2 linked regions of the Azospirillum brasilense genome follow. The main gene of each other region encodes a partner of the protein of the gene in region 2 in a complex. Links are inferred from orthologs where the notes say so. Each region holds a gene or a part of one and is shown on either strand. Other genes may lie near its edges.

What was found.
Region 1: the proteins of D3869_RS08705 (region 2) and glnK are in contact, whole or in part, in a solved structure (PDB 2NS1), measured with the Escherichia coli proteins. The link is inferred for Azospirillum brasilense from one-to-one orthologs.

Annotation. Positions count from the first base shown.
Region 1 is NZ_CP032345.1:1,470,379-1,473,439, reverse strand. Bases 298-3,047 are described here. They hold glnK (P-II family nitrogen regulator), read right to left. Parts: upstream 1,967-3,047; coding sequence 1,628-1,966; downstream 298-1,627. Other genes in these bases: D3869_RS07150 (UbiH/UbiF/VisC/COQ6 family ubiquinone biosynthesis hydroxylase), read left to right, coding at 2,285-3,047; D3869_RS07160 (aminotransferase class I/II-fold pyridoxal phosphate-dependent enzyme), read right to left, coding at 298-1,276. In the rest of the region: more of D3869_RS07160, read right to left, coding at 44-297; more of D3869_RS07150, read left to right, coding at 3,048-3,061. UniProt on the Escherichia coli protein: Involved in the regulation of nitrogen metabolism. Regulates the activity of its targets by protein-protein interaction in response to the nitrogen status of the cell.
Region 2 is NZ_CP032345.1:1,799,685-1,802,818, reverse strand. What follows is about bases 93-2,915. They hold D3869_RS08705 (ammonium transporter), read right to left. Parts: upstream 2,251-2,915; coding sequence 934-2,250; downstream 93-933. Other genes in these bases: glgC (glucose-1-phosphate adenylyltransferase), read left to right, coding at 2,800-2,915; D3869_RS08710 (class I SAM-dependent methyltransferase), read left to right, coding at 93-842. Outside these bases: more of D3869_RS08710, read left to right, coding at 1-92; more of glgC, read left to right, coding at 2,916-3,134. UniProt on the Escherichia coli protein: Involved in the uptake of ammonium/ammonia (NH(4)(+)/NH(3)). Transport is electrogenic. Following sequestration of NH(4)(+) at the periplasmic face, NH(4)(+) is deprotonated and neutral NH(3) is transported into the cytoplasm.

The sequences.
Region 1 (3,061 bases), 330 kb from region 2 along the record:
AACCGGGTTGGGCCGAACCGGGTTGGGCCGAACCGGGCGGCTCTTATCCCAGAATGCGGGCGATGGTGCTGCAGGCGTGGGCGACCGTCTCGGCGTCGTTCACCAGCGCGATGCGGATGAAGGGGGCGCCGGGGTTGGCCTCGCCGGGGTTGCAGCGGGTCAGGTAGGCACCGGGCAGCACGCGGATGCCGCCCTCCGCCCAAAGGCGGCGCGTCGCCTCCTCGCCGTCGCCGACCTCCAGCCACAGGAAGAAGCCGCCGTCCGGACGGTAGTAGCCGTAGCGTCCCTTCAGCGAAGCCTCCGCCGCGTCGAACTTGGCGCGGTAGAGCGCGCGGTTCTCCTCGACATGCGCCTCGTCCCGCCACAGGGCGGCGCTGGCCGCCAGCACCGGCAGCGGCATCCCGGCGTTGGAGTAGCTGCGCAGACGGGTGAAGCGGGACATCAGCTCCGGATCGCCGGCCACGAAGCCCGAGCGCAGCCCGGCGGCGCTCGACCGCTTGGACAGGGAATGGAAGACCAGGATGTTCGCCCAGGGCTTCCCCTCATGGGCCAGCCCCGACGCGACCTGGAGCGCGCCGACCGGCGCCTTGTCCAGGTAGATCTCGGCGTAGCACTCGTCCACCGCCAGGATGAAGCCGTAACGCCGCGCCAGCCCGATCGCCCGCTCCAGATAGGCGGCGTCGGCCGCCGCCCCCTGCGGGTTGGCCGGGGTGCAGAGGTAGAACAGCGCCGTGCGCTCCAGCAGCTCCGGCGTCAGCGCGTCGAGGTCGGGCAGGAAGCCGGTCTCGCGGGTGGAGGGCAGGAACACCGGCTCGGCCCCGGCGAGCAGCGCCGCCCCCTCGTAGGGCGCGTAGAAGGGGTTGGGCATCAGCACCGCCGGCTGGCGGCCCGCCTTGCTCGGCGGCACGGCCAGCAGGGCGAGGAGGAACAGCGCCTCGCGCGTGCCGGACACCGGCAGGACGGATTTTTCGGCGTCGAACAGCCCGTCCGGCAGGGCGTAGCGGCGGGTCAGCCAGGCGCCCACCGCCTCGCGGAACTCCGGCGTGCCGCCGACCGGCGGGTATTTGCCCCACAGATGGGCGTTGGCGCGCAGCGTCTCGTCGATGATGGCCGGCGGCTGGTGCTGCGGCTCGCCCACCGACATCATGATCGGCTCGGCGTTGGCGCGCGGCGTCACCCCGGACAGCAGGGCCGCCAGCCGGGTGAAGGGGTAGTCCGACAGCCGGTCGAGCCGGTCGTTGACGAGAGCGAAGGTGCCGAGGTCCGGGAGCGACATGCCGCCGAGAATCCTTTCCATGAGGACGGCCCGAGAAGGCCGGGCCGGCCCCGAGGGGCACGGCCCGTCAGGGGCCTCTGGGGGCCTCTGCCCGATACGAAACGGAAACGATCCTACCGGCGGTGGAGTCCCGGCACAAGGGCACAAAACCGGACGAGGCCCGGTCAAGGGAAAGCATACGCCGCCCGTTCCGGCGGCCTTGGCGCCACGGTGGAAGGACTGGCGCGCCCGGCCTCAAGTCACCGGGCAGATCATCGAGGACCCGCGGCAAGAAAAAGCGGACGCGCCTTCCCCCCTTGCGGGAGGGGCCGGGCGATGATGCCCCGCCCGGTCCGCTTCCTCCAGGACGCCTCAGAGCGCTTCGGTGTTGGTCTCGCCGGTGCGGATGCGCACGGCCTGGGCGATGTCCAGAACGAAGATCTTGCCGTCGCCGATGCGGCCGGTGTTGGCGGCCTTCTGGATCGCCTCGACCACCTGCTCGTACTGGTCGTCGGACACCGCGACCTCGACCTTCACCTTGGGCAGGAAGCTCACGGAATACTCGGCGCCGCGGTAGATCTCGGTCTGACCCTTCTGGCGTCCGAAGCCCTTCACCTCGCTCACCGTCAGGCCCTGAATCCCGAGCGACGTCAGCGCCTCGCGCACTTCGTCGAGCTTGAACGGCTTGATGATGGCCATAACCAGTTTCATGTGGCTTCCCCTTGGTATGCGTGTTTGCGGGCCCTTGCGGTCGCCCGGTCCCCCCTCGGCCGATCCCGCCGTGGCGGCGGGTTTTCCGAACGTGACTCGAGCGTGTTCGCCTCGACCATAAAAATCAATGTCTTCAAAAATCGTGCCGGTTGCAGAATCGCCCCTTTTCAGCGGTTTTTGGCTGTTTCGCCGATCGATTGGGCAGGTCGTGCCCAAGAATTACGCAAATCGGGGACCGCGACGCCGCGCCGCTGGACATCCGGAGCAAGCGGAACGATTGTTCGTACCCGTCTACACTGATCGAAGGGCAGCGCCATCATGACCGAATCGGGCACCACCGCAGCGCAGGAGATCACGACCGACGTCGTCGTGTTGGGCGGCGGACTGGCCGGGCTCAGCATGGCGGCGGCCCTGGCCACCGCGGGCGTTCCGGTCGTCTGCATCGACCGTGACAGCCCGGACCGGCAGGCGGAAAACGATTTCGACATCCGCACCACGGCGGTCGCCTACGCCTCGATGAAGGTGCTGGAGGGGGCGGGCGTGTGGAAGCACATGGAGCCCGACGCCGGCCCGATCCTGGACATCCGGGTGGCCGACCAGTTCTCGCCCCTGTTCGTCCATTACGACCACAAGGAACTGACCTGGGACGGCCAGAACCAGCCCTTCGGCTGGATTCTCGACAACAAGGACATGCGCCGCGCCCTGTTCGCCCGTGCCAAGGAACTGCCCGGCCTGCACCATCTGGCCCCGGCCCAGGCGGTCTCGATCGAGCGCAGCCGCGCCGGCGCCACGGTGACGCTGGCCGACGGGCGGGTGGTCAGGGCCCGGCTGGTCGTCGGGGCGGACGGGCGCCGCTCGCTGGCGCGGGAGAGCGCCGGGATCAAGCTGCGCAGCTGGGCCTACGACCAGACCGCGATCATCTGCACGATCCGCCATTCGGAGCCGCACAACGGCGTGGCGGTGGAGCATTTCCTGCCCAACGGCCCCTTCGCCGTGCTGCCGATGACCGGGAACCGCTCCTCCATCGTGTGGAGCGAGAAGCGGTCGCTGGTCGACATGTACCTGAAGCTGCCGGAGGACCAGTTCATCGACGAG
Region 2 (3,134 bases):
GCGGCGTGCTCCATCATCTGGACGAGCCGGCGGCGGGCGTCCGCTCGCTGGCCGGGGCGCTGAAGCCGGGCGGCGGGATCGGGCTGATGGTCTACGCGCCGTACGGGCGCACCGGCGTCTATCCCATGCAGGCGGCGCTGCGCACCCTTACGGCGGACCTGCCGCCGAAGGAGCAGGTGGCGCTGGCCCGCCGGCTGATCGAGCGCCTGCCGCCGTCCAACTGGCTGCTGCGCAACCCCTTCATCAACGACCACAAACAGGCCGACGCCGACCTTTACGACCTGCTGCTGCATTCCTGCGACCGGCCCTTCACCGTGCCGGAGCTGGCGGAGCTGGCCGCGGCGGGCGGTCTGACCATCGCCGCGCTGGTGGAGCCGTACCGCTACGACCCCGCCGTCTGGGTGAAGGATCCCCGCCTGCTGAAGCGGCTGGACGGGCTGTCGCGGCTGGAGCGCGCCGCCTGGACCGAGCAGGTCACCGGCAGCATGACCAAGCACATCGCCTATCTTGTCCGCCCCGAGGATGCCGAGGGCGCCGTCGCCCGCCCGGACGGGCCGGAGGTGGTGCCGGTTCTGCGCGACCTCTACGGCGCCGCGGTGGCCAAGGGCCTGCCCCCCGGCGGCGTGCTGGAGGCCGAGCTGATGGGCGCCGTCGTCCCCCTGCCCCTGCCCCGTCTGGCCGGGCCGATCCTGGCTCGGGTGGACGGGCGGACCAGCCTGGGGGCCATCCACCAGGCGGTGGCGGAGAAGGCCGGCCCGCTGGCCTGGGACGCCTTCCTGGCGCAGTTCACGCAGCTTTTCACGGCGTTGAACGGCGTCGGCAAGATGTATCTGCGCCGCTGAGCGCGTCACGGCTTCCAAAATGAAAAATCCGCCGCCGGGAGGCCCCGGCGGCGGAAGTTCATGGAGGAAACAACCAGGCAGCAAAGGGTGCTTAGTGGATGGTCTCGCCGTGCAGGGCGAGGTCCAGGCCGTCGCGCTCGACGTCCTCGTCGACGCGCAGGCCCATCACCACGTCGATGACCTTCAGGATGATGAAGGAGCCGACCGCCGAGTAGGCGACGGTGGCCAGGATGCCGTAGACCTGCGTCCAGATCTGGCCGACGTTGCCTTCCAGGGCGCCGGCGGTGCCGCCGATGGCTTCCTGGGCGAAGACGCCGGTCAGGATGGCGCCGACGATGCCGCCCACGCCGTGCACGCCGAAGGCGTCCAGCGAGTCGTCATAGCCGAGGGCGCGCTTGAGGCCGGTGGCGCCCCAGTAGCAGACCACGCCGGCGACCAGACCGATGACCAGGGCGCCGGTCGGACCGACGAAGCCCGAGGCCGGGGTGATGGCGACGAGGCCGGCGACGGCGCCGGAGATGATGCCGAGGACCGAGGGCTTGCCCTTGGTGGCCCACTCGACCAGCAGCCAGGACATGGCGGCGGTGGCGGCGGCGATCTGCGTGACCAGCATGGCCATGCCCGCACGGCCGTCGGCGGCCACGGCGGAACCCGCGTTGAAGCCGAACCAGCCGACCCACAGCATCGAGGCGCCGATCAGGCTGAGCACGAGGTTGTGCGGGGCGAAGTTCTCGTTCGGGTAGCCCTTGCGCTTGCCCAGCACGAGGGCGGCGACGAGACCGGCCACGCCCGCGTTGATGTGCACCACGGTGCCGCCGGCGTAATCGAGCACGCCGTCACCCATCAGATAGCCGCCCGGACCCCAGACCCAGTGGGTGATCGGCGCGTAGACGATCAGCGACCACAGGCCCGTGAAGACCAGCATCGAGGAGAACTTCATGCGGTCGGCGAAGGCGCCGGTGATCAGGGCCGGGGTGATGATGGCGAAGGTCATCTGGAAGACGATGAAGACCGTCTCCGGAATGACGCCCGACAGGCCGTCCTTGGTGATGCCCGACAGCATGAACTTCGACAGGCCGCCGAAATACGGGGTGCCCTCGGTGAAGGCGATGCTGTAACCGGCGAAGAACCACAGGATGCTGACCAGGCAGCAGATCGCGAAGCTCTGCATCACGATGGCCAGCACGTTCATCTTGCGGACCATGCCGCCGTAGAACAGGGCCAGACCCGGGATGGTCATGAACAGAACCAGCGCCGTGGCGACCAGCATCCAAGCCGTGTCGCCGCTGCTCAGGGTGGGCTCGGCCGCGGCGGCGGCCGCTTCCTGGGCGAGGGCGGCGGCAGGCAGACCGGCCAAGCCCAGAATCGCCGCCATCGTCGGCGCGGCGAGGGTGAAGAGACGGCTCATCGAGGCTCCTCTTTATTCGAATGCTTCTGGCCCGTTTCGCCCCGTCCCCGGTACAGACGGGGCGGCGGGAGGGGGCCGTGTACGCCGATTTGTCTTCAAGAAGCGTGCCAACCCAAAAGGGCTAGGAATCGCGGTGGTTGCGGCCTTTCGGATGACCGCAAAGCAGCATAGGACCCGAGTCGCGGACCTGCGCTGCTCAGAAATTGAGCAGAAAATCGGACCATCCAAAGCCTTGCGGCGCGGCGTGATTCGCCCGTGGATTGCAGGCCGATTGCCGCCCGTTCGGGCGTTGCGCGCTCGTTTCCCGCGCGCTTGCCTGCTTTTTGTGCACAAAGCTGCGTCTGAATTCCGCACAACCGTTGGGCAGCCCCCTTCTATTTCCGGCCTGTTCCCCTCGGCCTATTGGCCCGCCCCGGTGAAATGTGGCACGGTCATGATCTCAACCGGCGGAGCCGGACGGGGCCGGGAACAAGCGGCCTCCGCCCACGCTGGTCCGCCGGACGCTTCCGGATGGCCGACAGCAAAAAAGAGAACCGAAAGGGGAGACACATGCTCGACAAACGGGATCTGCGGCTGGCGCCGCGCCGCGCCGTGGCCCTCGTCCTGGCCGGCGGCCGGGGCAGCCGGCTGAAGCAGCTGACCGACCGTCGCGCCAAGCCGGCCACCTATTTCGGCGGCAAGTTCCGGATCATCGACTTCGCGCTGTCGAACTGCATCAATTCCGGCTTCCGCCGCATCGGCGTGCTGACGCAGTACAAGTCGCACAGCCTGCTCCGCCACCTGCAGCGCGGCTGGAACTTCTTCCGCGGCGAGATGAACGAGTTCTGCGACCTGCTGCCGGCCCAGCAGCGCATCAGCGAGACCGCCTGGTACCAGGGCACCGC